3 regions of the Rouxiella sp. S1S-2 genome follow, and region 2 is predicted to be linked to each of the others. Evidence: predicted binding sites of a transcription regulator. Region 2 holds the regulator's gene; each other region holds the start of a gene.

The links. The regulator Fur, encoded in region 2, represses iron uptake genes when iron is present. The targets are predictions, from matches to a motif close to ATAATAATGAGAACNACTATCAA.
Region 1: the regulator Fur is predicted to act here: its motif matches at 3,909-3,931, upstream of GA565_RS07410 (Nramp family divalent metal transporter).
Region 3: the regulator Fur is predicted to act here: its motif matches at 5,392-5,414, upstream of fhuE (ferric-rhodotorulic acid/ferric-coprogen receptor FhuE).

What each region holds. Positions count from the first base shown of each region.
Region 1 covers NZ_WFKL01000001.1:1,589,582-1,600,181, reverse strand. Annotated here, with positions in the region: gene mgrA (L-glyceraldehyde 3-phosphate reductase) at 1-465, shown strand, start outside; gene GA565_RS07420 (DUF2502 domain-containing protein) at 722-1,255, shown strand; gene GA565_RS07415 (LuxR family transcriptional regulator) at 1,719-2,438, opposite strand; gene GA565_RS07410 (Nramp family divalent metal transporter) at 2,639-3,868, opposite strand; gene GA565_RS07405 (NupC/NupG family nucleoside CNT transporter) at 4,273-5,460, shown strand; tRNA gene GA565_RS07400 (tRNA-Ala) at 5,598-5,673, opposite strand; tRNA gene GA565_RS07395 (tRNA-Ala) at 5,750-5,825, opposite strand; gene GA565_RS07390 (formate/nitrite transporter family protein) at 6,184-6,981, shown strand; gene gltX (glutamate--tRNA ligase) at 7,082-8,497, opposite strand; tRNA gene GA565_RS07380 (tRNA-Val) at 8,903-8,978, shown strand; tRNA gene GA565_RS07375 (tRNA-Val) at 9,020-9,095, shown strand; tRNA gene GA565_RS07370 (tRNA-Val) at 9,135-9,210, shown strand; tRNA gene GA565_RS07365 (tRNA-Val) at 9,249-9,324, shown strand; tRNA gene GA565_RS07360 (tRNA-Lys) at 9,365-9,440, shown strand; RNA gene GA565_RS07355 (RtT sRNA) at 9,518-9,643, shown strand; RNA gene GA565_RS07350 (RtT sRNA) at 9,721-9,846, shown strand; RNA gene GA565_RS07345 (RtT sRNA) at 9,924-10,038, shown strand; gene GA565_RS07340 (glutamine amidotransferase) at 10,395-10,600, shown strand, end outside.
Region 2 covers NZ_WFKL01000001.1:4,189,666-4,200,265, reverse strand. Annotated here, with positions in the region: gene nagE (PTS N-acetyl glucosamine transporter subunit IIABC) at 273-2,225, shown strand; gene glnS (glutamine--tRNA ligase) at 2,405-4,075, shown strand; gene fur (ferric iron uptake transcriptional regulator) at 4,232-4,678, opposite strand; gene fldA (flavodoxin FldA) at 4,920-5,447, opposite strand; gene ybfE (LexA regulated protein) at 5,743-6,024, opposite strand; gene ybfF (esterase) at 6,306-7,076, opposite strand; gene seqA (replication initiation negative regulator SeqA) at 7,312-7,848, shown strand; gene pgm (phosphoglucomutase (alpha-D-glucose-1,6-bisphosphate-dependent)) at 7,872-9,515, shown strand; gene kdpE (two-component system response regulator KdpE) at 9,691-10,380, opposite strand; gene kdpD (two-component system sensor histidine kinase KdpD) at 10,377-10,600, opposite strand, start outside.
Region 3 covers NZ_WFKL01000001.1:3,188,565-3,199,164, reverse strand. Annotated here, with positions in the region: gene GA565_RS14790 (TIGR04028 family ABC transporter substrate-binding protein) at 1-673, opposite strand, end outside; gene GA565_RS14785 (NtaA/DmoA family FMN-dependent monooxygenase) at 933-2,243, shown strand; gene GA565_RS14780 (SDR family NAD(P)-dependent oxidoreductase) at 2,343-2,795, opposite strand; gene fhuE (ferric-rhodotorulic acid/ferric-coprogen receptor FhuE) at 3,027-5,216, opposite strand; gene GA565_RS14770 (YncE family protein) at 5,483-6,577, shown strand; gene dcuR (two-component system response regulator DcuR) at 6,667-7,386, opposite strand; gene GA565_RS14760 (sensor histidine kinase) at 7,383-9,017, opposite strand; gene mqo (malate dehydrogenase (quinone)) at 9,264-10,600, shown strand, end outside.

The sequences.
Region 1 (10,600 bases), 2.6 Mb from region 2:
CAGCAGGCCTTTGATATACTTAAGCAACTCGGGACACCTTGCCTGATTCATCAACCTAAATACTCGATGTTTGAGCGCTGGGTTGAGGCTGACCTGCTCGATACCCTACAGCAAAACGGCGTAGGTTCTATCGCCTTCTCTCCTCTGGCCGGTGGCGTATTGACCGACCGTTATTTGGCGGGTATTCCTCAAGACTCGCGCGCGGCCAGCAGCAGCACGTTCCTTAATGCCGATCAGATTACCCCTGAAAAGCTGGAAAAAGTGCGCAAGCTCAATGACATCGCGCTGGCTCGTGGACAAAAGCTTTCTCAAATGGCGCTGGCGTGGGTGTTGCGAGGCGATCGCGTGACATCAGTATTGATTGGTGCAAGCAAAACCAGCCAAATTGATGATGCGGTAAACAGTTTGAATAATTTGCAATTAAGTGAGCAAGAAATCAGTGACATTGAAAAAATTCTAATGTAACCGCTTACCCTCAATACAGTAAGTCTGTAAAAAAAGCTTTCCAGGGCTTACTGTAAGTAAATCGTTAAACAGGGTAAATCAATCAAAACAGGATTGCAGGCAATAGATTACCCCCCGTTTACACCTTATAACTGTCATTATTGAAAACGTTAACTAACGAATTAATGCAGCCCCAATTATTTCATTGTTCAGTAAAGCGCTAAACGCCCCCTGCGGCATGAAAGAAGTCGGGCATAAGGTTGAATGGAGAAACACGATGAAAACATTACCCGTTGTAAAAATTGCTTTGGGTGCCCTGTTATTCGGCCTGTTGCCAGCCACAATGCCGGCTCACGCTGACGGCATCAGCATCAGCGTTCCTGGCCTGTCCATCAATATTGGTTCGCGCGATAACCGCGGCTACTACTGGGACGGGTATGACTGGCGCTCTCCATACTGGTGGCAGCACCGTAACGAGTACTATGGTCACCGCAACGACCGTGGCTACTATTGGGACGGTGGCCGCTGGCGCGACGGCGGTTGGTGGAATAATCACCGCAACGACCGTCCGGGCCCTCGTCCAGATTTCCACTGTGGCCCTAACTACGGTCACGGCGGTCCTGGTGGCCCAGGCCCAGATCGCGGTCACGGTGGTGGTGGTGGTGGTTACGGCGGCGGTGGTGGTCAGGGCGGTGGCGGTGGTCACGGCGGTGGCGGTGGTCACGGCGGCGGTGGTGGCCAAGGCGGCCAAGGCGGCGGAGGTGGTCAGTACCGTCCTCCTCAGGGCGGACCTGGCGGCAATAACCACTAATCGCCTTATGACCCTCGCGCACTGCGTAGTGTGAAAGATTACAATAATCCGTAGCCTCTTAAAGGTTACGGATTTTTTATTTATAGAAGGTCGTTTTAGCAAGGGAAAAATTACGCTTGTGTCAATAAATCACTCAAACCTTAGAGTAAAATAGCGTCCTTAGAACCCACTTTTTTCAGTTAATTAACGCCGGTGATCCCTCTAGGTTCTCGCCAGATTGGGAAAAGTTTAGGGAAGCCATCAATGTGCAAAGGGGAACCAGCATCACGATATCCCCATCGTCTGAGCAAGGTCCTTGTACTAAACCTTGTACACTCGGCGTAACAGGGTAAATTATCTTTATCAAGCATTGAGTTTAATGCATTTAAATAGGCAATATCACTCACGCTATTTAACACATATAAAACAGGCATGCTTTGTGAACTATTAATAAAGATTTAAGATAAGACATAGACTCTAAAATTCATCTCATCAATGGATGATAAACAATGCCAATCTCATTTGCTAAGCTAATTGCATGCTTTGCATTTTTTACTCCCATTTTTTTTACGATATTTGCCATATGAAACTTAACAGTACTAACGGTAATTATTAAAATTCTTGCCACTTCAGCATAGGTTTTTCCTGTACTGCTCCAGTAAAGTATTTCAGCCTCACGGGTGGAAAGTATATTTTTTGTTACTTGCCTTTCCTCTTGGTAGCTTTCGAGTAGCATTTCGTGGATGTAAATCAACAGCCCTTGAATTTCATCTCTATACTTAAAGATGACTTTATCTATATAAGGTATTAATAGTTTATCTATATACAATACTAATGTGGCCAAGCAATTTTTATGATCGTGGAGTACAAAAGCATGGCCGCGAATAATATCATAATTTTTTATTGCATCAATAAGCCTTCTAACCGTCCACTGAGAGTTGATTCCCAAGTTTTCATCCCACCCAAAAGACGAGATGCGATTAAGTGCATTGATAATGACAGGATCAATATTTTGATATTTATTAGAAAGATAATTATCAATAATCCCACTTGGGAAGTTACTGATAATTAACATCTCATCCATATCCCTCTTATTCATCACACCATAGACATAACTTATTTCACCATATTTAACCAATCGTCTTTCTAAAGACATCTTGATGTGAGCATTTTTCTCAGAATTTGAATAAAAACATTTACTCATTGATGTCCTAATCCTTTTTAATAGCGAAATTGAGTTCCAACATCTTAAAAGCACTAAAAAAAGGTGTCAATGTGAGGATAACGTTTACCAACAGACCAGCTCCGCTGTTTTTACCATAAAAAGCAGGTTTCATATTCACTTTAATACAAAAAAAGACACTTCACAGTGCCCTCTTTTTTAATTCGTTTAACTCCCAATCTTTATTTCAGCATACCGATCAGCAGATAACCGTTCAGGGCTATGACGATCGCCACGATAACGCGTCCGGCCCACTGCATGGCCTTTGAGTTGACCATATCGCCCATCAGCTCGCGATTGCCGGTAAATGCCAGCAGCGGCAGCAAGGCTAGTGCAATACCAAAGCTCAGCAATACCTGACTCATCACCAGTATTTTTGTGGCGTCCATTCCAAGCAGAATAACGATAAACGATGGCGCCATTGTCACCGCGCGACGTACCCACAGAGGAATATAAAACTTCACAAATCCCTGCATCACCACCTGCCCCGCCAGTGTACCCACCACGGTAGATGAAAGTCCCGCTGCAACCAGGCTCAGTCCAAACGTCGTTGCCGCCGCGTGTCCTAATAAAGGTGTTAGGGTTAGATAGGCGTCTTCAAGCTCGCTAATCCCTTTATGTCCGCTGAAGTGAAACGCCGCCGCCGCCGTTGCCATCATCGCCAAATTAACGAAACCTGCAATGGTCATGGCAATCGCCACGTCGAGCTTGGTCGCAGAATAGCGCTGCTCTTTAGAGGATTTGCTTGAGCGCTGCGTGAGGGAAGAGTGCAGATAAATAACGTGCGGCATAATCGTTGCGCCAAGCACGCCGGCGGCAAGATACACGGCGTTGCTGTCCGGCAGACTCGGGGTCAGCATGCCTTTACCCAGCTCGAGCATTTTGGGTTGAGAGAAAAACAGTTCGACAAGATAGGCCGCCGCCACAAACAACAGCAAACCGCCAATCACCAGTTCCAGTGGTTTTTGACCCCGCTTTTGCAGGCCGAGAATAATAAAGGTCGCAATACCGGTCAGCACCGCCCCTTGCAGCAGGGACACACCCAGAAGTAGTTTAAATCCAATGGCCGCGCCGATAAACTCGGCCAAATCAGTTGCCATTGCAATAATTTCGGCCTGAACCCAATAAGCCCAAACGGCGGGCCGGGGAAAGCGGTCGCGAATGTGTTCGGCCAGATTCTTGCCGGTAGCTATGCCTAATTTGGCAGACATCAGCTGAATCAGCATCGCCATCACGTTTGCCCAAACCACCACCCACAGCAGTTGATAGCCGTACGAGGCTCCTGCCTGAATATTGGTCGCAAAGTTACCCGGATCGATGTAGCCAATGGCGGCAATGAAAGCAGGCCCCATTAAAGAAAGCTTTATCTTCCTGGAAGAACGGCGGGAGGACTCAGCTCGGCTATTCAACATATCAGTTAACCCTTACATTTATTGCGCTTATAGAGATAATAAACAATTGAGAATGATTATCAAGCGCATTTAGATAGACCTTGGTTATTTCTCTGATAGGGAACAAGCAGCTAAGTAAAACAGACAGGTTTCATGCGTTAGAAGCCAAAAGAACCAATGATGACTCGCTTTCCTAATACAGACTTTTTAGAATACTCGGGACGTACTACGGCTTTTAATAAACCTAGCACAATAAATCCAACTATGCGTCGTTTTCTTAACATCTTCACTTTTCGTGTTATGTTGCTGGAAATGTTGCTTTTTATCAGCTTAATTCCTATATTTGCAATAGATATCACATTTTTTATGTACGTGTTACATAAAATGTCCGTCGAAATATTGCCTGCCTCAAATTTGGAGCACACATGTCCCGAATACTGCACTTTGTATTAGCATTAGCCGTTGTCGCAGTACTGGCCTTACTGGTGAGTCGTGATCGTAAAAATATTCGTTTACGTTTCGTTGTTCAGTTATTGGTCATTGAAGTCTTATTAGCCTATTTCTTCCTTAATTCAGAAATTGGATTAGGTTTTGTAAAAGGTTTCTCAGACTTGTTTGAAAAGCTTTTGAAATTCGCAGCAGAAGGGACAGGTTTCGTATTTGGAGGCATGAACGAAAAAGGATTAGCGTTCTTCTTCCTCAATGTACTGTGCCCAATCGTCTTTATCTCTGCACTGATTGGTATTCTGCAGCATGTCCGCATTCTGCCGGTAGTTATCCGCATAATCGGTACTATTTTGTCTAAAATCAATGGTATGGGAAAACTGGAATCCTTTAATGCCGTGAGCTCGCTGATCCTTGGTCAGTCAGAAAACTTTATCGCGTATAAAGATATTCTGGGCAAAATGTCTGAAAAACGCATGTACACCATGGCCGCAACGGCAATGTCGACAGTTTCAATGTCGATTGTCGGTGCTTACATGACCATGTTGGAACCTAAGTTCGTTGTTGCGGCGCTGATCCTGAATATGTTCAGTACCTTCATCGTTCTTTCACTGATCAACCCTTATAAGGTTGAGGGTGAAGAAGACCTGCAAATGACCAATGCACACGCAGGACAGAGCTTCTTTGAAATGCTGGGTGAATATATCCTGGCCGGTTTCAAAGTAGCAATTATCGTTGCAGCCATGCTGATCGGCTTTATTGCGCTGATCTCTTGCCTGAACGCCCTGTTTGATACTGTGTTTGGCATCAGCTTCCAGGGTGTGCTTGGTTATGTCTTCTATCCGTTCGCATGGGTGATGGGTGTTCCAAGCCACGAAGCGCTGCAGGTTGGCAGCATCATGGCCACCAAGCTGGTTTCCAACGAGTTCGTTGCGATGCTTGATTTGCAGAAAGTCGCTCACGATCTGTCACCGCGCGGCGTCGGTATTCTGTCGGTGTTCCTGGTGTCGTTCGCCAACTTCTCGTCGATTGGTATCGTTGCTGGTGCAATCAAGGGCCTGAACGAGCAACAAGGTAACGTGGTCTCTCGCTTCGGCCTGAAACTGCTGTACGGTTCAACGCTGGTGAGCGTGCTGTCTGCGTCTATCGCCGGTCTGGTACTGGCATAACGTTATCGGCAGAAACTGTATGAAAAGGCGCTTCGGCGCCTTTTTTTATGGGCGCAAAATAGCGCTAAGGGAAGTTCTGGAAACTAAAAAGCAGAATATAGAAAAGCAAAAACCCGCCGAAGCGGGTTCTTTAAATTTGGTGGAGATAAGCGGGATCGAACCGCTGACCTCTTGCATGCCATGCAAGCGCTCTCCCAGCTGAGCTATACCCCCACGGGTGTTCCGATTTACTGTCTTCTGCTTACATCTTGGGAAGATGTAAGCGACCAACCTGCTCTGAGAAGAAGATTGGTGGAGATAAGCGGGATCGAACCGCTGACCTCTTGCATGCCATGCAAGCGCTCTCCCAGCTGAGCTATACCCCCGTTCCAGACACATTAAATCTTGTGAACGGGGCGCATAATATGAAACCCCGCCTAGCCTGTCAACGGCTAAATTTGATTATGTAATTAAGCGCTGAAAAAGACGCCAAATACTGGCTGCGAAAGCGATTTTTCACTTACCTTGAACAAAAGATGCGCACACGGCCAACTCTGCCTTATCATTTGAGAGCAAACATTCTCCCGCCACTTAATTGATCCCATTACGCATTTCCCTTACAAACTGTGGCCTCTTTATTAACGAACCGTTAACGAGGTGCTTAAGGCATCTTGTTCTCAGAGAATTCTCATAATAAACTTCAATCGCTTTATAACAATTATCAATCACTATTCGAGCCTACTCATGTCCCTGTATTCACCTAAAGAGATAGCTTCACTCGCCGTTGCGGCCGGTGTGAGCAAAAGTCGTTCGTCCGTAGCCAATTTGCTTATCCTTGGTTTTCTTGCTGGTGCCTTTATCGCTATAGGCTTCCTGCTTGACTTGCATGTTGTAGGGACACTGCCTGCAGCCTGGGGTTCATTTGGCGGCCTGCTGGGCGCGGCAGTCTTCCCGGTTGGTCTGATCCTCACCGTCTTGGCGGGCGGCGAACTGCTGACCGGTAATATGATGACCCTGCCAATGGCCTGGTTTGCACGTCAAATCAGCCTGTTCGCCGTCGTGCGCAACTGGTTCTGGGTGACCGTTGCCAACCTTATCGGCAGCATCGCCGTGGCCTACTTCTTCGGCCATGTTTTGGGTATGACCGAAGGCGTATTTCTGGCAAAAACCGTTGCAACGGCACAGGCTAAGGTCAGCGCTGACTTTATGCATTCGTTCATTTCCGGCGTAGGCTGTAACTGGCTGGTGTGTCTGGCGGTGTGGCTGGCTTTCGCGAGTAAAGAGATGGGTGGCAAAGTTATTGGCATGTGGTTCCCGGTTATGGCGTTCGTCGCCATCGGTTTCCAGCACGTTGTGGCCAACATGTTTATCATTCCGGCCGCCATTTTCGCCGGGGCCCTGAGCTGGTCACAGTACTTCCCTAACTTTGTAGCGGTATTCCTGGGCAATGCGGTGGGCGGTGCTGGATTCGTAGGCCTGATGTACTTTATGGCTTACCGTCCAACGGCGGCATCAGCAGAGTCGACTTCTCAGTCTCGCTAAACACTTTTGAAGATTGATTAAAAAAGGCCAGTGGATCGCTCCACTGGCCTTTTGTCTATCTGGCGTTTAAGGCCAGATTAGGTGTGATAATGAGCAGGACTTAAGCCTGAGCTTCTCGCTCGGCGATGTAAACCAACGCCTTGTCGATGCGAGAAAGTGTGCGGCTCTGACCGATAGCGTGCACGGTAACGTCCATGCCCGGAGACATGCCTGCGCCGGTAACGGCAACGCGCAGTGGCATACCCACTTTGCCCATGCCCACACCTAATTCGTCTGCGGTGCCCTGAATCGCGTTATGCACGTTTTCAGGTGTCCAGGCAGTGATGGCCGCAAGATTGGCACGCACGGCTTCCAGAGGCTGACGTGCAACGGGACGCAAATGTTTTTTAGCTGCGGCTTCGTCAAACTCGCTAAAATCCTGATAGAAGTAGTGGCAAGATTCAGCCATTTCTTTCAAGGTCTTACAGCGCTCACCCAGCAGTTTTACCAGGTCGGCAAGTTCAGGACCGTTGCGGGTCTCGATGCCCTGCTGTTCAATGTGCCACTGCAAATGGGTAGCAACGTACTCCGGCGGCAGGGAGTTAATATAATGATGGTTCAGCCACTGCAGCTTTTCAGTGTTGAAGGCGCTGGCAGACTTGCTGACGTTGTCGAGGCTGAACATCGCCTTCATTTCGTCAACGCTGAAGATTTCCTGATCGCCGTGTGACCATCCCAAACGCACCAGGTAGTTCAGCAGCGCTTCAGGCAGATAGCCGTCGTCGCGATACTGCATAACACCCACTGCGCCGTGACGCTTGGACAGCTTTTTACCGTCATCACCCAAAATCATCGAGACGTGTGCGTAAATTGGCACCGGCGCGCCCAGCGCTTTGAGGATGTTAATCTGACGCGGCGTGTTGTTGATGTGGTCTTCACCACGAATAACGTGGGTGATTTCCATATCCCAGTCATCGATAACGACGCAGAAGTTATACGTTGGGGCACCATCAGTACGGCGAATAATCAGATCGTCTAGCTCAAGGTTGCTGAATTCGATCGGGCCACGGATTTGGTCGTCGAAAATAACAGAACCTTCCTGCGGGTTGCGAAAACGCACTACGCATGGCTCATCGTCGGCATGATGCTCATGGCTATCGCGGCAGCGACCGTCGTAGCGAGGCTTTTCATTATTCGCCATTTGCTCTTCACGCAGCGCTTCGAGACGCTCTTTAGAGCAGTAACACTTATAGGCCGTGCCATTTTCCAGCATCTGATCGATAACGGCGTTATAACGGTCAAAGCGTTTGGTCTGGAAGTACGGACCTTCATCCCAATCAAGATTCAGCCAGTTCATGCCATCCATAATCGCATCGATTGCCGCCTGAGTGGAGCGCTCCAGATCGGTATCTTCTATACGTAACACAAACTCTCCGCCCAGATTGCGCGCATAAAGCCAGGAGTAAAGTGCTGTACGAGCGCCGCCAACGTGCAAATAGCCGGTTGGACTGGGAGCAAAACGGGTTTTGATTTTCATCGGGAAAGCAGCCTTAACTATGTTTCAAATAGATGTCGCGTTAAAACGTGACACTCATAATACGATACTTAACGTAAATAGAAGTGCGGCAAGGCCGCTGCATCTTCATATACGAAGGGTATAAAGTGGGCTCATTCTACCACCCTGCACTGGATCCTCAACGTTGATAGGTGGAAAGATAGCAATATCCTTCCACATTCGTTGGGGATAGCGCGAATTGAATGCAACCGGCAGCGGGTTAATTTCTGTGATAAACGGCTTTTTCAGGTCGTTGATGCATAAAGAATAGACCGGATTGCATAATTTTTTGGCGTCTTGTCTAGTTTTACGCCGAACAGTCATTTTTGTTTTTAAAAACCGTTGACTCAATTCGAACTATCCCTATAATGCGACTCCATCACGACGGGGCGATTAGCTCAGTTGGTAGAGCATCTCCTTTACACGGAGGGGGTCGGCGGTTCGAACCCGTCATCGCCCACCACTCATTACGAGTGACCGCGTTGTGATAAGCCATCTTATGATGGGCGATTAGCTCAGTTGGTAGAGCATCTCCTTTACACGGAGGGGGTCGGCGGTTCGAACCCGTCATCGCCCACCACTCTTATGAGTGATGGTGCAGTAAGAAGAAATGAGAAATGGGCGATTAGCTCAGTTGGTAGAGCATCTCCTTTACACGGAGGGGGTCGGCGGTTCGAACCCGTCATCGCCCACCATTTCTCGGTAATCTTCTTACGAAACAGTTTTCAGAAGTGGGCGATTAGCTCAGTTGGTAGAGCATCTCCTTTACACGGAGGGGGTCGGCGGTTCGAACCCGTCATCGCCCACCACTTCTGATAAGCAGTTAAGCAGTAAAAGCCACTAAACAGTGGGCCGTTAGCTCAGTTGGTAGAGCAGTTGACTTTTAATCAATTGGTCGCAGGTTCGAATCCCGCACGGCCCACCACTTAGTAAGAAAAAAGCGCCTAACGGGCGTTTTTTGCGTTTCAGCGATACTGAAAATTTTGCTCGCTCAAAACCCACAAATTCCGCTAGCCGCGTGGGTGAGAAGCTGCGTTCAGGTTCGAGCCGAGCGAAGCGAGACGACAACGCACTCGCGTTGCCCGAAGGGTGAGGCCAAAGGCCGAATCAATCCCGCACGGCCCACCATTTAGTAAGAAAAAAGCGCCTAACGGGCGTTTTTTGCGTTTCAGCGATACTGAAAATTTTGCTCGCTCAAAACCCACAAATTCCGCTAGCCGCGTGGGTGAGAAGCTGCGTTCAGGTTCGAGCCGAGCGAAGCGAGACGACAACGCACTCGCGTTGCCCGAAGGGTGAGGCCAAAGGCCGAATCAATCCCGCACGGCCCACCACTTAGTAAGAAAAAAGCGCCTAACGGGCGTTTTTTGCGTTTCAGCGACACTGAAAATTTTGCTCGCTCAAAACCCACAAATTCCGCTAGCCGCGTGGGTGAGAAGCTGCGTTCAGGTTCGAGCCGAGCGAAGCGAGACGACAACGCACTCGCGTTGCCCGAAGGGTGAGAAAATATTTCGTGCTCAGCCGCAGAATATAACGCCGGATTTTATGCCAAACACCGCCCTCTTAACTCTCCCTGCCCTGACCCAAAGTCTCATAAACACTGGGCTGCTTATTAACCAAAAAGTCCCCTTTCCATAAGTAAATCCTTTCAACAAAAACGGCTTTTCGTGACCCACCATACATTTGGCTTATATTTCACCAAATAGCTCAATTTACCACCACTAAACCGCTTTACTAAACCGGTTTACTTTGATATCAACCTGTAATGAGCCGTAAAGATGCATGTGGATCTCTTCTCGGATCCGGGCGAAAACCACGTAATCGAACATTTCTATTTTCAATCCCTGAGGTGAAATAAACACCTCGTTCAGGAGAAAGCAGTATGAGCAAACGCGTATTGTTGTTAGGTGAAAGCTGGGTAAGTTCGGCCACCCATTACAAAGGATTTGATCAGTTTGGCAGTGTGACTTTTCATCTCGGCGCTGAACCGTTAGTAAAAGCGCTGGAAAATACTGAATTTGAACTGACTTATATGCCGGCTCACGAGGTGGTCGAAAAGCTGCCGTTTGATATGGAAGGCCTCAAAGC
Region 2 (10,600 bases):
GTGACGAATACTGACGATTGGCATCGTGCCGCCTAGATTTTTTTAATGATAAAATAAGTTTTGGGTGTTGACTAGCATTATGGCTTGTTAAGACCACTTTTTGGTGATAAAAATCACAAATAATGAGGTTTTAATTTGCGATACGAATTAATTTTTTTACACTCCGCAGTATGACGTTGGTGAGTCAGGTTTTAAGCCGTTTTAAAACAGGTAGTACAACATACTAATTAAACTACTTTGGTGATTCGCCCGAGGGCGAATAGGGGGAAAAATTGAATATACTTGGATTCTTTCAGCGTTTAGGCAGAGCGCTTCAGCTGCCGATAGCCGTACTGCCGGTCGCCGCACTCCTGCTGCGTTTCGGTCAGCCTGACCTTCTCAATATGCCGTTCATCGCACAGGCCGGTGGCGGTGTTTTCGATAACCTCGCATTGATCTTCGCCATTGGTGTGGCATCAAGCTGGTCAAAAGACAGTGCCGGTGCTGCAGCCCTGGCAGGCGGTATTGGTTATTTCATTCTGACTAAGGCGATGATTACCATCAACCCAGCGATAAATATGGGTGTGTTGGCGGGCATTATCACCGGTCTGGTTGGCGGTATGGTTTACAACCGCTGGTCTGATATCAAACTGCCTGACTTCCTCAGTTTCTTCGGCGGCAGACGTTTTGTTCCTATCGCAACCGGATTTTTCTGTCTGATTCTGGCCGCTATCTTTGGTTACGTATGGCCGCCTGTTCAGGATGCTATCCGCGCCGGTGGCGAGTGGATCGTGGGCGCTGGCGCATTCGGTGCAGGCATCTTCGGCTTCGTTAACCGTTTGCTTATCCCTACGGGTCTGCATCAGGTTCTTAACACCATTGCATGGTTCCAGATTGGTGACTTCACCAACGCGGCAGGCGCAGTGTTCCACGGCGACATCAACCGTTTCTATGCGGGTGACGGCACCGCAGGGATGTTTATGTCCGGCTTCTTCCCGATCATGATGTTTGGCTTGCCGGGCGCGGCGTTTGCTATGTACTTCGCTGCCCCTAAAGAGCGTCGTCCATTGGTCGGCGGTATGCTGATGTCGGTGGCACTGACTGCGTTTCTGACCGGTGTTACCGAGCCCCTTGAATTCCTGTTCATGTTCCTGGCTCCGTTGCTGTATCTAATCCACGCCGTGTTGACCGGGATAAGCCTGTACATCGCAACGGCGCTTGGCATCCACGCTGGGTTTTCCTTCTCGGCGGGCGCAATCGACTATGCGTTGATGTACAACCTGCCGGCGGCGAGCAAAAACGTATGGATGTTGCTGGTGATGGGGGTGATTTTCTTCATCATCTACTTCGTGTTGTTCACTGTGATTATTCGCATGTTCAATCTGAAAACGCCGGGACGTGAAGACGATGTTGCAGAGACGGGCACTCAGGACACCAACAGCAATACGGAAGAAGGGATGAGCCAACTCGCGTTAAGCTATGTCAGCGCGCTGGGAGGGTCTGATAATCTCAAAGGCATCGATGCGTGTATCACGCGTCTGCGACTCAACGTTAAAGACTCTGCACAGGTTAACGACGTGCTGGCAAAACGTCTGGGGGCGTCTGGCGTTATCCGTCTGAATAAACAAACTGTACAGGTCATTGTCGGTACCCGTGCCGAAAGCATTGCTGCTGCAATGCGTACGGTGATTGCGACCGGCCCAATAGCGGCAGCAACCGCAGCGCCAACGGCTGCGCCAGTGGCAGACGTTAAACCTCAGGCTGTACCCAATACGCCAAAGGTTGTGGTTGAAACGTTGATATCGCCGATTACCGGTGAAGTTGTTGCCTTGTCTGAGGTGCCTGATGAAGCCTTTGCCAGCGGTGCGGTAGGTGAAGGTTTAGCGATTCGCCCGACGAGTAAAACGGTGGTTGCTCCGGCAAACGGCGTTATCGTTAAATTCTTTAATACTAACCACGCCTTCTGTCTGGAAACCGAATCCGGAGCTGAAGTTGTGGTGCATATCGGACTCGATACCGTCGCACTTAACGGTCAAGGCTTTACCCGTCTGGTTGAAGAGGGTGCAACGGTGAGCGTGGGTCAGCCGGTACTGGAGCTAGACCTGGACTATCTGAACGGCAATGCGCGTTCAATGATAAGCCCGGTTGTAGTCAGTAACATGGAAGATTACGCAGGCATTGCGCTGTTGGCGGGAGAGACTGTGGTCGCGGGCGAAAGCAAGCTGTACGAGATCCAGTCCAAATAACGTCATATTGTTAAAAAATATCGGCGTGAGTTAAGCGCCGCGGCGGGAAGGGAGCAATCTCTTCCCGTTTTTTTATTATAAAATTCAAATTTGGCACATAAGGGTTGTTTCCCAGCGTGGCTTGTTGGAACATATGCGGTTAGTCTTTCGAGCTTTCGTTCGCGTAGAGGAAATGAACAATGAGTGAGGCTGAAGCCCGCCCAACAAATTTTATCCGTCAGATTATTGATGAAGATCTGGCATCGGGAAAACACGCTTCTGTCGTGACCCGTTTCCCGCCTGAGCCAAATGGTTATTTGCACATTGGCCACGCAAAATCGATCTGCCTGAACTTTGGCATCGCGCAAGACTACCAGGGCCAATGCAACCTGCGTTTTGATGATACCAACCCGGTGAAAGAAGATATCGAATTCGTCGAGTCTATTAAAAAAGACGTTCAGTGGCTTGGTTTCGAGTGGAGCGGTGAGGTTCATTACTCTTCCGACTATTTTGATCAACTGCACCACTATGCGGTTGAGCTGATTGAAAAAGGCCTGGCCTACGTTGACGAACTGTCTCCGGATCAGATCCGCGAATATCGCGGTAACCTGACGGCGCCGGGTAAAAATAGCCCGTTCCGCGATCGCACTGTGCAAGAGAACCTCGACCTGTTTGCCAAAATGCGCAACGGCGAGTTTGCCGAGGGCACCGCGTGCTTGCGCGCAAAAATTGACATGGCGTCGCCATTCTTCGTGATGCGTGATCCGGTGCTGTATCGCATCAAGTTTGCCGACCACCATCAGACCGGCACTAAGTGGTGCATCTATCCGATGTACGATTTCACCCACTGCATTTCCGATGCGCTGGAAGGGATCACTCACTCGCTGTGTACGCTGGAGTTCCAGGACAACCGCCGTCTGTATGACTGGGTGCTCGACAACATCAGCATCGCCTGTCATCCGCGTCAGTACGAGTTCTCACGCCTGAATCTTGAATATTCCATCATGTCCAAGCGCAAGCTGAGCCTGCTGGTGACCGACAAGATTGTAGAAGGTTGGGATGACCCGCGTATGCCAACGGTATCCGGCCTGCGTCGTCGCGGTTATACCTCGGCGTCAATTCGCGAGTTCTGTCGTCGTATCGGCGTGACCAAGCAGGATAACAACGTTGAAATGGCCGCGCTGGAGTCCTGCATTCGTGACGACCTCAACGAAAACGCGCCGCGTGCGATGGCGGTGATCAATCCGGTTAAAGTGATTATTGAGAACTTTACCGGTGATGCCGTTCAGTGGGTAAAAATGCCAAATCATCCGAGCAAGCCAGAAATGGGCTCGCGTGATGTGCCATTTACCGCTGAAATCTTCATCGATCAGGCTGATTTCCGCGAAGAAGCCAACAAGCAGTACAAGCGTCTGGTTCTGGGGAAAGAAGTGCGTTTGCGCAATGCGTACGTGATTAAAGCCGAACGCATCGAGAAAGATGCCGAAGGCAATATCACCACTATTTTCTGTAGCTATGACATTGATACCCTGAGTAAAGACCCTGCCGACGGCCGTAAAGTCAAAGGCGTGATCCACTGGGTGTCTGCGAGCGAAGGTAAACCGGCCGAGTTCCGCTTGTATGACCGCCTGTTCAGCGTCGCTAACCCGGCTCAGGCAGAAGACTTTCTGACCACTATCAATCCAGAGTCTCTGGTGATTGCCCACGGGTTTGTTGAACCGAGCATGGCAAACGCACAGGCCGCAGTGAGTCTGCAGTTTGAGCGTGAAGGGTATTTCTGCGCCGACAGCACTTACTCCAGTGCCGAGCACCTGGTGTTTAACCGCACCGTCGGGCTGCGTGACAACTGGGAAAGTAAGCCAGTCGTCTGATCAATAAGCGTGAGATCCCCGGCTCCAGGAGTGGGGGATCTACGCTAATCCCCAACTCTTCCGCATCAAATTCCAGGCATAAAAAAACCGCTTTTCAGCGGTCATTTTATAGGCGAATACTCTTTTGTTCCTCAGCGACAGCGCTGGGGCAAAATATCAGCCTTTACCATGCAGAGTTTCATCTTCGATGCAGTTGCCAAGTTCGCAATGGCCGTAAAGATAAAGACTGTGGTTGGTGAGTTTAATACCGTGTGCCTTGGCAATCTCACGTTGACGGCCTTCGATATACTCGTCACGGAACTCAATAACGCGGCCGCAGTCGAGGCAGATCAAATGGTCGTGGTGATGTTGCTGAGTCAGTTCAAATACTGACTTGCCGCCTTCAAAATTGTGACGGGTAACAATGCCGGCGTCGTCAAACTGGTTCAAAACACGGTAAACCGTGGCAAGACCAATCTCTTCGCCCATATCAATCAGTTCTTTGTACAAATCTTCCGCACTGACGTGATGACCTGCCGGAGCTTGCAACACTTCCAGGATTTTCAGGCGCGGAAGCGTGACTTTTAAGCCGGCTTTCTTCAGTGCGGTGTTGTTGTCAGTCATGCGGATTTAGTCCTGTCACTATGCTAATCACGTTAATGAAAACGGTGGGCTGTTCACAAACATCGTTCGCACCCTTCAAACGGGCGATAAAAAAGCCAAAACGATAAAAACAGATAATGTAAGTGTACCTTGATACAGCTGAAAGTTACAATTTTGTAGACGTTAAATTGTTAATTTCAGTGATAGTTTGGCCCTTTCGCGTTTAACCTCAACGATTCAGGGCCTTAGCCTTTGTGTGGGATTAGCCGATTATCTCTGAAAGGCTTAATTCTTCGCTAATTTGCTTAACCCAAGCGTCGACACGTTCGTTTGTCAGCTCAGGTTGACGGTCTTCGTCGATGGCCAGACCGATGAAGTGAGTATCATCCGCCATGCCTTTAGACGCTTCGTAACCGTAACCTTCGGTTGACCAGTGGCCAACAATCACGGCGCCGCGTGGTTCGATAATATCGCGAACGGTGCCCATCGCGTCACAGAAGTACTCGGCGTAATCTTCCTGATCGCCACAGCCAAACAGCGCAACCAGCTTGCCTTCAAAATCTATCTCTTCCAGCGTTGGGAAAAAGTCGTCCCAGTCACACTGTGCTTCACCGTAGTACCAGGTTGGGATGCCAAGCAGCAGAATATCGTATTTTTCCAGATCTTCTTTGCTGCTTTTGGCGATGTCCTGCACGTCAGCAACATCTTTACCCAACTGCTTCTGGATCATTTTTGCGATGTTTTCGGTGTTTCCGGTGTCGGAACCAAAGAAGATACCTACTACTGCCATAAGCTTATCTAACCTCTTGTTCTTCAATAGACTCATCGAGTCTGCTTTTTCGTCCGCGGCATGCGATTCAGTTTGCGCAAGATAATAGCAAACTCGACGGGCTGAGAACATATTCTCATCCCAACTCTGATTAATGCAGCACGGTTTTAATACGACCCTAATTCTAATGCCCTACAGTCTAACGGGCATTTCAGGCGAGCGTTATCGCCTTTGTGTGTTCTTGCACTTGCGGAAAGACGGAGAAACGCAACGGCGGATAACCGCTAGGGTTACCCGCCCGCATCACAAACGATGACTAACTTTCCTGATTGTTCAGATGAGACAGCAGCATCTGCTCAATCAGCTCGCTGCGACTGATATTTTGCTGTTCCGCCAGCTTATTAAGCGCATCCACGGCTTCGGCATTAATTTTCAGCTCAACGCGACGTAAACCGTTGTTTTTGTCACGGCGAAGCTGATTACGCTTGTTAATCCTAAGCTGTTCATCGCGAGAAAGCGGATTTGTTTTTGGACGTCCCGGACGGCGATCGTCTGCGAACAGATCAAGCGTCGTGCGATCCAGTTGTTCTTTTGCCATAGGTAGCGGTACAACTAGGGAAGTTACATCGAAAAGCGGCCAGGCCCTTTTCAGATGAAGTGGTTAACACATTTCGGGCTAATAAACCCTAACCCAATTTACCTCAAACGCGGGAGATAACCGACCCGCCGCAGGGGCAAAATTACAGCGCGCAATCATACCCTAGCGTATATCCCTCCACAACGCCTAACTGCCCCTAATTACACGCTAAGTTATTATGATTAGCGGTTTTTTTGAACAGTTGCGCGCGGTAGAGGTAAATTTTAGTTAGCGTTGCGCATTCATTGTTCATCAATGAAGCGATGAATGGCGCGCAGCACCGCGTCCGGCTTCTCGGCATGCACCCAGTGTCCGCTGCCCGCGACAACGTGTGCTCTGGCCTGCGGAAACTGGCGCATAATGGCGTCGCGGTAACTGTCTTGTATGTAATTAGACAGTCCGCCGCGAATAAACAGCGCCGGATGCGGCCAGGCAGGTACGTCGGCCCAGCCAATAATATTGGCATATTCCTTTAACAATACCGCCACGTTGAAGCGCCATTCGCCCTGTTGAAACGACTTCAACAGAAACTGGGCAACGCCGTCTTCCTTTATAAAGGCCTGCATACACTGAGCGGCCGACGTGCGGTCTTTAATGCCTGCCGCGCTAACGGCGTTAAGTGCGGCAAAAATCTCGTCGTGACGGCGCGTGGCATAGTCAACCGGGGCCATGTCAATAGCGACCAGCTTTTCAACTCTGTCAGGTGCGACCGCCGTCAGTGCCATCGCGGCCTTGGCGCCCATAGAGTGGCCAATCACCAGCGCTTTATCGATGCCCACATCGTCAAGCGTGTCGAGTAAATCTTCGGCCATGGCGCGGTAGGTCATAACATCGGCGCGGTCCGAGAGTCCGTGATTACGCAAATCCACCTGAAGCACACTATGCTGTTGTCTCAGGTCACGTGCCAGCACGCCCAGATTATCCAGCGTACCGAACAGGCCGTGAATAAGCAGAACAGGCAATGCCGAAGTGTCAGAAGATTCAGATTGTTGCAGTCGATAATGTAATTTCATCGCAGGGTCCGTTAGACATTTATTACTGGTAAGGATCTCATTAGGTTATCATGAGTCACGGAAGATTTTCTTTCAGATACCTGAGTGGGATAAAGCAATGCACGCGCCGGGTAAGAGTTGGATATGAGGTTTTGTCTGCTTTTTGAATATTAAGGTGAATTCGCCTTTTTGTTTGCGCAGTTTAATTTGTATAATCCTTTGAATAAATTAAGTAGAAAAACAGTACTGGATAAAGATGAAAACGATTGAGGTTGATGAAGAGCTTTACCGCTATATCGCGAGCCATACGCAGCATATCGGTGAGAGTGCATCAGACATTTTGCGGCGGATGCTGAAATTCTCTGCCGGCCAGGAAGTGCAGGCTCCCGCCGCAGCCAGCGCAGCGCCCGCAGAAAAAACCGCGGTAGCCGCTAATACACCGCGCGATCGCGTGCGTGCCGTTCGTGAACTCATGCTGTCTGATGAGTATGCCGAACAAACTAAAGCGGTGAACCGTTTTATGTTAATTCTGACGACCTTATATACGCTTGATCCTAAAGAATTTGCGGTTGCGACTGATACTTTACGTGGACGTACTCGCACATATTTTGCCGGCGACCAGCAAACGTTGCTGCAAAACGGTATTCATACCAAGCCAAAGCATGTACCCGGTACACCTTATTGGGTCATTACCAATACCAACACAGGCCGTAAACGCAGCATGATCGAACACATCATGCAGTTGATGCAGTTCCCAGCCGAACTGACCGATAAAGTTTGCGGCACTCTTTAAAAAAGCATTAGGGAGAAATGCCAGTGGCTAACAACCCCCGTGCAGGGCAACCTGCTCAGCAAAGCGATTTGATTAACGTTGCACAACTTACGTCGCAGTACTATGTGCTGCAGCCAGACTCGGCCAACAGCGCCCATGCGGTAAAATTTGGCACCTCTGGCCATCGCGGTAGCGCCGGACGCCACAGCTTCAACGAATCACACATTTTAGCGATTGCTCAGGCTATTGCTGAAGTGCGCAAAGAGCAGGGCACCACGGGTCCATGCTACGTGGGTAAAGACACCCATGCGCTGTCTGAACCGGCATTTATTTCCGTACTTGAAGTGCTGACCGCCAATGGCGTCGACGTCATCGTGCAGCAAGACAACGGCTTCACCCCGACTCCGGCGGTTTCGCACGCGATTCTGACTCATAATAAAAAATCCAGCGCATTGGCCGACGGTATCGTGATTACCCCGTCACACAATCCACCGGAAGACGGCGGGATCAAATACAACCCGACCAACGGCGGACCGGCTGATACCGACCTGACCTCAGTCATTGAAAAGCGCGCTAACGTGCTGATCGCCGATGGTCTGAAAGGCGTCAAACGTCAGTCGCTCGATAAAGCCTGGCACAGTGGCCACCTCAGCGAGCAGGACCTGGTGCAGGCGTACGTCGAAGGTCTGGCCGATATCGTTGACATGGCCGCTATTCAAAAAGCGGGCCTGAAACTCGGCGTTGATCCGCTGGGGGGGTCAGGCATCGAGTACTGGAAGCGCATTGCCGAGCATTACAAGCTGGACCTGACGCTGGTTAATGACTCTGTCGATCAGACTTTCCGTTTCATGCATCTCGACCACGACGGCGTTATCCGCATGGACTGCTCGTCCGAATTTGCAATGGGCGGCCTGCTGGCGCTAAAAGACAAGTTTGCCCTGGCGTTTGCCAACGATCCTGACTATGACCGCCACGGCATTGTGACCCCAGCGGGTCTGATGAATCCTAACCACTATCTGGCCGTTGCTATCAATTATCTGTTCCAGCATCGTCCACAGTGGGGCGCTGACGTCGCCGTCGGTAAAACACTGGTTTCCAGCGCGATGATTGACCGCGTTGTGGCCGATTTAGGGCGTAAACTGGTTGAAGTTCCCGTTGGCTTTAAATGGTTCGTTGACGGCCTGTTTGATGGCAGCTTCGGTTTCGGCGGCGAAGAAAGCGCCGGTGCCTCGTTCCTGCGTTTCGACGGCACACCGTGGTCGACAGATAAAGACGGCATCATTATGTGCCTGCTGGCGGCAGAAATCACCGCCGTGACCGGTAAAAACCCGCAGCAGCATTATGATGAACTGGCCGCGCGTTTTGGTGCGCCGAGCTATAACCGTATTCAGGCACCTGCAACCCACGCGCAAAAAGCCGCACTGTCCAAGCTCTCCCCAGAGCAGGTCAAAGCCGACACGCTGGCGGGCGACCCGATCACTGACCGTCTAACTAAAGCGCCTGGCAACGGGGCTTCTATTGGCGGTTTGAAAGTGATGACCAAAAACGGTTGGTTCGCGGCACGTCCTTCTGGTACCGAAGAGGCTTACAAGATCTACTGTGAAAGCTTCCTGGGCGCAGAACACCGCGAAAAGATCGAAAAAGAAGCCGTGGATATCGTCAGCAAAGTATTGGCCGACGCTAAATAAATTCCGAACGTGTTTCAATGCTCAATTAAAGCGCTGTTTATACAGCGCTTTTTTTATGTCTTGGCGCTGGTGGCTATAAAGTCTAGCCACGGCTATGAGCTGATAAAAGCCATTGAAGAGGCATCTCAGTCCTGATCAGGTCACGCGGATAAAAGCGGAGAGTAACCTGCCGCTGTCAGGGCATAAAGCGATAGCCCACGCCTGTTTCAGTCAGTAAATGGCGCGGGCGGGTCGCGTCTTGCTCAAGCTTTTGCCGCAAATGACCCATATAAATGCGTAAGTAATGACTGTGTTCGACGTAGTTGGGTCCCCACACGTGGCTGAGCAACTGCCGTTGAGTCAGTACTTTACCGCTGTTTGCCAGCAGTTCGGCCAGCAGACGGAACTCAATCGGCGTGAGATGGAGGTCTACGCTATTGCGCTGCACGCGCCGATTGACCAAATCGACCGTCACATCGGCAAAACTGACCAGCGGGCTTTCCTGTTGGCCACCGGCATGACGACGCAGCGAGACGCGCACGCGCGCCAGCAGTTCGCCAACGCCGAAAGGCTTGGTCAGAAAATCATCTGCTCCAGCATCCAACGCCGCTATTTTGTCCTCCTCGCTGGTGCGGGCAGACAGCACAATAATGGGGATGCTGCTCCAGTGACGCAAATCGCGGATGTAGTCCAGTCCGTCACCGTCCGGCAGGCCGAGATCGAGAATAATCAGGTCCGGCTTGCGGGTACCGGCTTCAATCAGTCCTCGCTGCAGCGTTTCGCTCTCAAACACTTTCATACCTTCCCCCTCCAGCGCCGTGCGAACAAAGCGTCGGATCTCTTTTTCATCTTCAACTATCAAAATATGAGTGGGGGGTATGCTCACGGGTTCTCGCTCTCGAAATCAGTGGGATCGATTGACGGCAGTTTCTCCAAAGGCAGCGTAAAACAGAACGTCGCGCCGCCTTGAGGACTGTTTTGCGCCCATATTTTGCCATCGTGTACCTCAATAATGGCATGACAAATGGCGAGACCCAAGCCCACACCGGGAATTGCCGACTCTTTATTTCCCCGAGAGAATTTTTCGAAGATGCGCCGTTCACCGC
Region 3 (10,600 bases), 1.0 Mb from region 2:
TAGGCCCCCAGTTATAGTCTTTGCGGGCGGTTAAATCGACTTCACGGCCCAGCGTTTCCGCACTGACCACAAAAGGTCCTGAACCGATGATATGGCGAGCGTCGCCGAGGGCATCAAAGTTACGTGCCAGCGTGCTCAGCGAAACCAGGCCTGAACCGATGGTCGCGGTGCCTTGCAGGAATCCCGGCGACGGCTTTTTAAAGTAGAACTTAACTGTCAGAGGGTCGATAACTTCGCTGTGGTCGTAATTATTAATAACCTCTGAAACGGGCAGGTGATGCTCTTTATTGCCCAAGCCATAGGTGTCGAAGTTTTTGGCCACTGCGTTGGCGTCCAGGGGTGTGCCGTCCGAGAAGGTGACACCGGGACGCAGTTTGAAGGTGTACTGGGTTTTATCAGCGTTGGTGGTCCAGGACTCCGCAATCCACGGCTCGACTTGCAGGGTCTGCGGATTCTGATAAGTCAGCTTGTCGGTAATTTGATTCAGTATGCCGCCGTTGGGGTAAAAGCCGCCCGCCGGTGGATAAAGATTGGTGTGTGCCTGCTGTTCGAGATAAATCAGTGTTCCGCCCTGAGTGGGTGCATTTTCGGCGGCCCAAACGGATGAACTCCCTGTTAACAGGGCGAATGACAGCCCTAACGCCACTGCGCTAACCCGGCGATTGTTGTGCATATTTTATTCCTTTTTTATTTTTTGATTTGAGGCTCGCATCGGCGTGGAACAAACCTTAAAAGATGCGATTAGGCTCATAACAAACCAAATCAAAAGGAAGATGAAATAACGAATATTGCTATACATAGCGATAAAAGGTCATAGATGGAAATTGCCGACTTATTATTTTTTGTAGAAACAAAATGCTTTTTTCTTCGTAGCTTAAAAATCTCTTATCTCTATTTTGAAACTTACTTTTGAGTGAAAAAAGGAGTTCAGTTTGAGTAACCAAACTCGCAGGCGTCTAAAGACCCTGGTAGGGGCAGGGAGCGTGGTCTATGCATCGAATGATGACAAGCGTCGTTCTGGCATTTCACGTGCAGCTTCGCTCGCCAAAATTGCCGAAAAAGAGAAAATAACCGGCCTGTTTACCGCCGACCTGCTGCAGGCCGACCCCGATGGGCTGGCAGGTTCTACCGGCAGTCAGGATCCGATCATTGCGCTTGCTGCTCTCAGTCAGGTCACTGAATACATTGGCCTGATTGCTACGGTGTCGACCACTTATCAACATCCGTACAACCTCGCCAGACTAATTGGTACCCTGGACCATGTTAGCGGCGGTCGTGCTGGCTGGAACGCGGTAACTTCATCAGTGGGCGAGGAGAACTTTGGCGATATTTCCCTGCCGGATCCCGCGACCCGCTATGCTCGCGCCACGGAGTTTATCGAGGTCATTAATGCGCTGTTTGATGCTAACGATCCTGCTGCGGTAAGGCGTGCCAGCAGCGGTTCTATCAGCATTGATCCGCGTAAACTGCATCCTATTGACCATCGCGGAACCTTCTTTCAGGTGAAAGGCCCGCTGAACGTGCCGCCGTCGCCGCAGCACCGTCCGGTGCAGTTTCAGGCAGGTCAGTCTGATGAGGGGCTGATTCTTGGTGCGCGTTATGCCGAGGTTATCTACACCTCGCAGCCAACGCTTAACGACGCACTGGGCTTTGTCGAGCGTGTACATCAGCACGCCAATGCCTACGGCCGTCATGAGAATAAGCCGTTAATCATGAATTCGTTCCACTCGGTGATTGGTGAAAGTGCGACCGACGTTTCGCGGCGTCTGCGTGAAAAGCATGAACGGATCGACTACCAGCAGGGCAAGCTGAAGGTGGCTGATATGCTGGGCGGTGAGATTGACCTACGTGACTTCGCGCTGGATCAGCCCATTCCGCCTAAGTTTTTGCCAGAAGTGGGATTAATTAATCGTCGTCGTGGCAGGGCAGACATTTTTAAACGCTTTGCGCTGCAGGGACTTACGCTGAGGGAATTGATTATTCAGGCGCAGGAAACGGGCCATTGGTACGTGGCGGGAACCCCTGAAACCCTGGCAGATGCTATCGAAGAGCGTTATCGCGCAGGCGTGCTTGACGTTATTTCTTTGCACGGCTTAGGTCAGCCCGATCAGGAGGATTTATTGCTAAACGGATTATTACCGGAGCTTAGAAAAAGACAACTGATTGATGAAGACTATTTCGGGGAAGATTTTAGATCCAACCTCGGTCTTTCTGCGATCAAGAGCACTAGCGATATATATTGAACGCACTATTTTTGATTTAGAGACAGTGTTTCACGCGGCAGTGGTGATTATTTCCCACTGCCGAGGGGGCGCTAAAGCAGGCATAGGAATGTCTACCTGTCACCCAGCACAAACGCGTTTATTACCCGCACAGAGTGGGGCACTGACATTATAGGTAAACAATGTCTCAAGGTGGCCGTCATGCTGCCCTTCAATGTCGCGTAGAATATACGCTGAACCGGCGCTATTAACCAAAATATCCAGCTCGCCAAATATTCCGCTGGCATATTTAGCCAACATCCGTGCCTGAGATTTAACCGTAATATCCACCGCTACAGCAATGGCGCGTCCTCCCGCTGAACGAATATCATCGGCGGTCTGTTCGCCGTCGTTCAGACTGTGGTCGGCGACAATCACCGACGCGCCGCGTGATGCCAACAACATAGCGTGCACTCTTCCAACCCCACCCCCTGCGCAGGTTACCAGCGCGATTTTTCCATCAATGCGTCCATCTTCTTCCAATGCCAGAACACTCTCCGGTGTCTGTGGACCAAGGGTGCTATCTTCGATCATTAATGTGCCCTTAAAAGGTGAAATAAAGTGCCTGGATGTCGATACCCAACGCAGGAATTTATGCATGAACTTGGGGAGATAAGTAAACTAACAAAACTGTACAGTGCGGTATAGTTTTAAATTATTAAATTAATATGTCAGAGATTTTTTTCTGATTTTTAAGCGTATTTAGCCTTGGCGCGAGAGGGGGCGATATCCATTAATTTGCTTTAGCTCCCTCTCGCCGTTCAATCAGAATGAGTATGACACGCTGACAGTGGCGCTGCGCGGTTCGCCATACACGCCCTGATCGCTCAAGTAGCTGTAATACGTTCGGTCAAACAGGTTGTCGATGTTGGCCTGTAGCGCAAGCTGCTTTGTCACTTGATAACGGGCAAACAGGCTCGCCAGCGGATAACTGCTTTGGAAGATGCGCACGGTATCTCCAGAAGGTGCGACGGCGTCCTGATAGGTGCGGTTTTGCCAGTTTATACCCCCGCCGACGGTCAACTGCGGCAGCATTGGCAGGGTATAACGGCTAAACAGCTTGAAGGTCGTTTGCGGAACAAACGCATTCGGGCGGCCATCGGTCGCGTCGGTCGCCACATAGCGGGTCGCGCCGAAAGTCATCTGCAAATTGTCGGTAACCGCGCCGTTAAGCTCAAACTCTGCACCTTTGCTCACCACGCCTTTTGCCGCGTAGTAGGCCTGCTCACTGGTACCGTTGACGAATCCGCCGTCTATCTCCTGACCTAAATTGTCTTGCTCGATGCGAAACACGGCGAAGGTCGCGGTGAGTCGGCCATCCAGCCAGGCCGATTTCAGGCCGGTCTCGTAGTTTTTACCGGTGGTCGGGGCGAGATAGTTGCCTGATTCGTCGCGGTAGGACTGCGGCTGGAAAATAGAGGTGTAGCTGGCGTAGGCCGACCAGGTGTCGTTAATGTCGTAAACTACGCCAGCGTAGGGCGTGATGTTGTTTTTCGTCATCTCTGCACTGGTGCCCATCGTGCTGTACTGGGTATAGCGTGCGCCAACGATCAGAGAAAGCGGATCGGTCAGTGAGAAGCGCAGGGCGGTGTAGACTGCTTTTTGACGCACAATGTCGTCGGAAACCGGCTCCCAGTCGCTCCACTGAGGGTCGGCCAGGTTGCCGTTAAGATTATTATAATCGCCAATGTCGTCGCTGGAGATGTCCGCTGCGGCGCTCGAATAGACATTGTGCTGACGGCTGTAGGTCACGCCTGCCACCATCTGATGCTGACGGCCCAGCAGTTCAAACGGCCCGCTGGCGTAGGTGTCCACCGAGTCTAGCCTGCGGGTTCCGCGGTCTTTGCTGCCATAGCCGCTGACCCCTTCACCGGTGATTTCATCCGGGAAGCCTTCGGCATAAAGCAACTTGTCGTCGAACTTTGATTCGGCGTGCGTCGCATTCAGGCGGAAGTTCCAGCCGTTGTCGAAGTTGTGCGTGAGATTAGCAAAAATTTTGCGCGAGTTGATATCGTAGTGCGCCCAGTCTGCCGACGGGCTGGTACTGCGACTGTAGTGAGTACGATTGCCGTTGCTATACCAGCTTGGCAGTCCGCCCCAGGTCGGATTGCCGGTGTGGTCTTCCTGGAAACTGTAGCCGAGGGAGAGGGTCGTGCTGTCGCTCACGTCGGCGTCCACCACGCCATAAATAAACTTTTTGTTTCTGTGGTAGCGGTCAAGCCAGCTGTCCTGGTCCTGATAACCGGCGACCACGCGGCCGCGCACTGTCCCTTCCTGATTCAGCGGACCAGAGACGTCCAGCACGTAGCGCTGTTTGTTCCAGCTGCCGTAGCTGGCGCTGATATTGCCAGTAAAATCTTTGCTGTCGGCCTGCTTGCGCACCATGTTCACCGAAGCCGACGGATTTCCCGCACCGGTCATCAGTCCGGTCGCGCCGCGTACCACTTCAATACGGTCATAAATGGCCGTGTCATCACCGGCATCACCGAAGTTCCACACATTATTAACGGAGGTCGGAATGCCGTCGAAGGTGTAGTTGTTAATAATAAACCCACGTGAATAATAGCTTGAGCGCTCACTGTCATAAATATAAGGCGAGACGCCGGTGGTGTTATTCAGTACGTCGCCCACCGTTTGCAGGTTTTGGTCCTGCATGCGCTGCTGGGTGATAACACTTAACGACTGCGGCACGTCGCGAGGAGTCAGCAGCAACTTAGTGCCCGCAGTGGTGGTTTTTACGCTGTAATCCTGCTGGTCGCCGCCGGAGTCATCATTCGCGGCATTGACCACCATCACATCAGGCGTTGAGGGCGCGCTGAGAGTGATTTCGGCCGCCTGTGCCAGCGCCGGATTGACCAGCACATGCACCGCTAATGCCACTAAAGTAAGGGGGAAAGTGTGTTTGAATGCCGCCTCGCGCAGCGTCGTGCTGCGTTCCCTGCTGTTGAAAAGCATGAATGATTACCGTGAAATATAAAATATTATTGAGAATGGAAATGATAATGATTTGCTTTAAAATTTCTGAGTAAGTTTACGTCTAAAATGTAACAACCTGTTATTAATAAGGATATTGCAGGATTAACGGCAGGGTAGGCCCGCATTTGGGCACGATAAGACGTTTACTAAAATTATTGTAATGCGTATGATTCTCATTCTTTTTATCAGCTTTCTTCTGCCGCTAGGGTGAAAAGGAAGCCGTAAATCCACTTATGGAGTTGAGAATGAAATCTTTGTTCAGTCCGCGTAAGGCCGCAGTCGCACTGGCGGTTGTTGCCGCTTTCAGCCTTTCTGCCTGCCAGGCACCGGCAAAACAGGCGGCTACGCCGGTGGTTGCACCGGCTGCGGCAAAACCGGTTGATGCACAGATTTCGCAGCGCATATTGGGGGACGGGTTGTATGAGATGGCTTATTCCGCCGAAGGCAATACTCTGTATGTCGCTAGCGCCCAGTCATTCAAGGATGTAAACGGCGGTATTATTTATCGTCTTGATCCTACAACGCTGGCCACCAAAGGTGAAACACACACTGATTTGAAAAACTTCGCACTGGCCGAAAATCCCGACAGCAGCCTGATTTACACCACCAATACGCTGGACGGCGGCATTTCGAAAATTGACGCCAAGAGCGGCAAAGTAATGCAACGCATGAACTTCAATGAAAAAGCCAAAGACGGTGATCCCGTCCCGGCGCGTGAAATTTACTGGCATGCCGGGGCGCTTTACGTCGGCGGTGTCGCGGATTCTGGCGTGATTTGGGTGGTTGATGCCAAGACGCTGAAATTGAAAAAGCGCATTCCGAATGCTGGGAAATGGGTAACGGGCATTATTTATTCACCGGTTACCGACCGTATTTATGCGGCCAACGGCGGCGGCGAAGTGTTAGTCATCAATCCGCACAGCCATAAAATCGAGAAGCGCTGGACGGCCAACGACGGCAAATCCTACCTGTTCCTTAATCTGGCAGAAGACCCGCAAACCGGCCGCCTGTTTGTGACTGACGACTCTAAAGGCAAAGCGACACTGGTCTTTGATGAGCGCACGGGCAAGGTTATCAAGCGCATTGAGGGCGACGCGCTGGGTATTAAATTCAATGCCAAACGCAACGAGATTTACCTCAGCCAGCGCGAGTCGAAGAAAGTGCTGCAGCTGGATGCCACCACCTATGCAGTGAAAAACAGCTGGGCGTTCGACACGCGTCCCAACAGCCTGTTGGTTTCACAAGACGGGCAGACGCTGTTTGTGACCCTCAAGCAAGACTTTAACAAAGACAGCTCGACCAAAGGCCGGGACGGCATCGCGCGCATTGCGTTGAAATAACGCACACTGTTTTGATCCCTAATGACAAAGTTGATTGAGCAGGCCCGTTACGGTGTAACGGGTCTTTTTTATTGGCGAGGCGGGAATTATTATTGGCAATACTGCAGCAGCAGGGGGTGAAATTCGGGCTGTAGGCGATAGCGATACACCGGTCTGCCGGTAGTGCCGTAGTGAATACTGGTAAAAAGGATGTTCATCTGTGCCAGCCAAATGAGGTATTTTCGGCAGGAAACACGCGAAATACTGACATCGGTCGCCAGCTCATCGGTAGAGAATTCGCTTTCCGGATGTTTGTCGATCCACTGACACAGCGTGCGCAACGTCTGCTGGGTCAAACCTTTTGGTAACCGCGTTTGCTCGTCGGCCGTCAGGGCGTTACCGTGGATCAGCAGGTCAACGTCCGCTTGCTGATAAAATGGCTGGTTGTCCATCAGGCGTTTTTTGTGCCGCCAACCTTTTAATGCCTCTTCAAAACGCGAAAATTGGAACGGTTTTATCAGGTAGTCGACCACACCGTAGTCGAGCGAACTTTTAATCGTTGCCGCGTCGGCCGCCGACGAAATAATAATCACGTCGATTGAACGCGCTGCGCTGCGCAGTTCTGGCAGTAAATTCAAGCCGTTTTCCTGCTGCATATAGATGTCGAGCAGGATTAAATCCACTGCCGGATGGCCGTGCGCGAGTTTGTCTTTTGCCTGCTGCAGGGTAGATGCCGTGCCGCAGCAGCGAAATCCTGCGACCTGCTCAACGTAGCAACGATTTAACTCCGCCACCATCGCGTCATCATCTACTACTAATACATTGATCATTGATGTGTATTTCCTCTTCCCCACGGAAGCTGTATCAAGAACTGAGTATACACCCCCGGCTCCGACTCTACGCTTACGCTGCCGCCGAGACTTTCTGTTTGCTGTTGAACCAGGAACAGTCCCACACCGCGATCGCTGCCCTTAGAGGATACGCCTTTGTCAAAAATCGCCGCGAGTTGTTCTGCTGAAATACCTGGGCCGTCGTCGCTGACCTCGCAGGCCAGCCAGCCGTTTTGGTAATGCAGCATGACGTCAATTTCACCCTCCGATTGATGCTCGAGTGCTTCAAGCGCATTCTCAATCAGATTTCCCAGCACGGTAATGAGTACTGCGACCTGTTCGTCGCTGCCGTTGTCCGGCAGCAGACTGGCATCGTTAAGCGTTAACTGATGTCCGCTGTCCGATGCCCGATTAATTTTACTCAACAGGAATCCGGCAATCACCGGTGACTTGATCTTCTGCATCAGCAGGCCGATTTCAGTCTGGTAATTGTTGGCGGTTTGAAGAATAAACGCCTCCAACTGAGTATAATTTTTCATGTGCAGTAGACCCAAAATGACGTGCAGCTTGTTCATAAACTCATGGGAGCGCTCAGTCAGGGCATCAACATAGTTTACCATGCCGTCGAGGCGCTCACCGAGCTGGCTGATTTCGGTTTTGTCTCTAAAGGTGCACACCGCGCCGATAATCTGTTGTCCGCTGCGCACCGGCACCGTATTGCTGATAAGCGTACGACCACGCACGTTGAGTTTTTCATCATGCCAGGCTTTGCCGTGATGCAAAGCCTCGTGTAAATGGCTAAGCATGATAGACGACTCGGGGATGGCATCGCCGGTGAGCGGCGCCTCGCTGGAGGTTTCACGTAGCAGTTGGCGCGCGGCCTGGTTTATAAGCGTGACGCGGGAGTGCTGGTCAACGGCAATGACGCCTTCTTTGATTGACTCGAGAATGGCCTGGCGCTGCTCAAACAGGGTGGAAATTTCATACGGTTCAAGTCCGAAAAGAATATGCTTTAATCGCCGGACCAGAATCAGAATACCCAGCAGGCCGACCACCGCACCGAACAGCACAGTCCAAAAGATATTCCAGCGACTTTGAGTGATTTGCTGGGCGACGTCATCAAGCGAAATCCCCACCGCCACCACGCCAATTTGCTGGTTTGCGTCATTGTACACCGGCGTGAATGCTCGCAGCGCCTCGACCAGTACGCCGTGATTAACTGAGACGTTTTCGTGGCCCTTCAGCGCGGGAATAAAGTCATCACCGACAAAATGCTTGCCGATATTTTGCAGATTGGGGTGAGAGTAACGGATGCCGTCCATATTAATCACCACGATGAACAGCAGGCCATCGCGATTTCGCACCGCGTTGGCAATCGGTTGGATGAGGTTGTTTTCGCTCGGCAGTGTGAGCCCGCGCTGAATCTCAGGAGAGGATGCCAGCGTGCGCGCCACGGCCATCGCCTTATCCTGCATATGCATGCGGGTGAAGTTATCTATCTGTGCATTATACAAAAGATGCACACTCAGGAGCACGGTGGTGATAACTGCACCGACCATGAGGGTCATCAGAGTACTGAGTTTGATCGGGCGCTTTTGCACTGGATTTCGCTGCTGTGGTTGGCTCATCATAACTGTTCAAATCGAGTGGGTTAGGGTGCTGGCGTGTTGTGAAACATCACCCGGGCTTTGGGCGCAGTATAACGCGCAACTTTAGCGGCGAGGAGGGGACAAAGAGCGCTGACTCTTTTGTAACTAAAAAAACATAAAACCAATATCATTAGTTAATAAACTAAAAAAACTTTAACTTATCGGTAACAATATCTTAAATTCCACGCACTTTTTTAACGACCATCAATAACAAAGTGTAGACTCGGAATGAACAAAGCGAAAAAACTGCTTCCCACGCTCTCTCTTTCAGCACTGTTAGTGTGTTCAGCGGTTCACGCTGAAACCTCACCAGAGAAAACAGACGTGCTGCTCATCGGCGGCGGCATCATGAGTGCCTCGTTAGGAACCTGGCTGGAAGAATTGCAGCCAAGCTGGAAACAGCTCATGGTTGAGAAACTCGACGGCGTTGCGCTTGAGTCCTCCAATGGTTGGAACAATGCCGGTACTGGCCACTCCGCCAACATGGAGCTGAACTATACGCCTGAGCGTCCGGACGGCACCATTGACGTCAGCAAAGCGCTGGAGATCAACGAAGCTTTCATGATCTCGCGTCAGTTCTGGACCTCGCAGGTTAAAGACGGCGTGTTGAACGATCCGCATTCGTTTATCAATTCTACACCGCACATGAGCTTCGTTTGGGGCGATAAAAACGTCGAGTATCTGAACAAGCGCTATGAAGCACTGCAAAAAACCGTGCTGTTCCAGGGCATGAAATTCTCTACCGATCATAGCCAGATCCAGAAATGGGCACCGCTGATTATGGAAGGGCGCGACCCGCAGCAGAAAGTTGCCGCGACCTGGACGCCGGTAGGCACTGACGTCAACTACGGTGAAATCACCCGTCAGCTGATCGGCAGCCTCAAGAAAAACAGCAACTTCAAACTCGAAACCTCTTCAGAAGTTACCGACTTCAAACGTAACGCCGATAACTCATGGCACGTGACGGTCAAAGACGTGAAGAGCGGCACAGAACGTGAGATTGATGCCAAGTATGTGTTTATTGGCGCAGGCGGCGGTGCACTGAAACTGCTGCAAAAAACCGGTATTCCTGAAGGTGACAACTACGCGGGCTTCCCGGTGGGGGGATCGTTCCTGGTGACTGAAAACCCGGAAATTGCCAACCGTCATCAAGAAAAAGTGTACGGACAGGCTTCAGTGGGCGCACCTCCGATGTCAGTACCGCATCTGGATGCCCGCTACCTGGACGGCAAGCGCGTGGTGCTGTTCGGGCCATTCGCCACCTTCTCGACCAAGTTCCTGAAAAACGGTTCACTGTTTGACCTGCTGAGCACCACCACTACCCGCAACGTGATGCCAATGACCCACGTAGGTCTGGACAATTTTGACTTGGTTAAGTACTTGATTGGTCAGGTGATGTTGAGTGACGACGATCGCTTCGCTTCGCTGAAAGAGTACTATCCTGATGCCAAGAAAGAAGACTGGAAACTTATCCAGGCCGGTCAGCGTGTGCAAATCATCAAGAAAGATGCGGATAAAGGCGGTGTTCTGAAGCTGGGTACCGAAATCGTGACCGATCAGCAGAA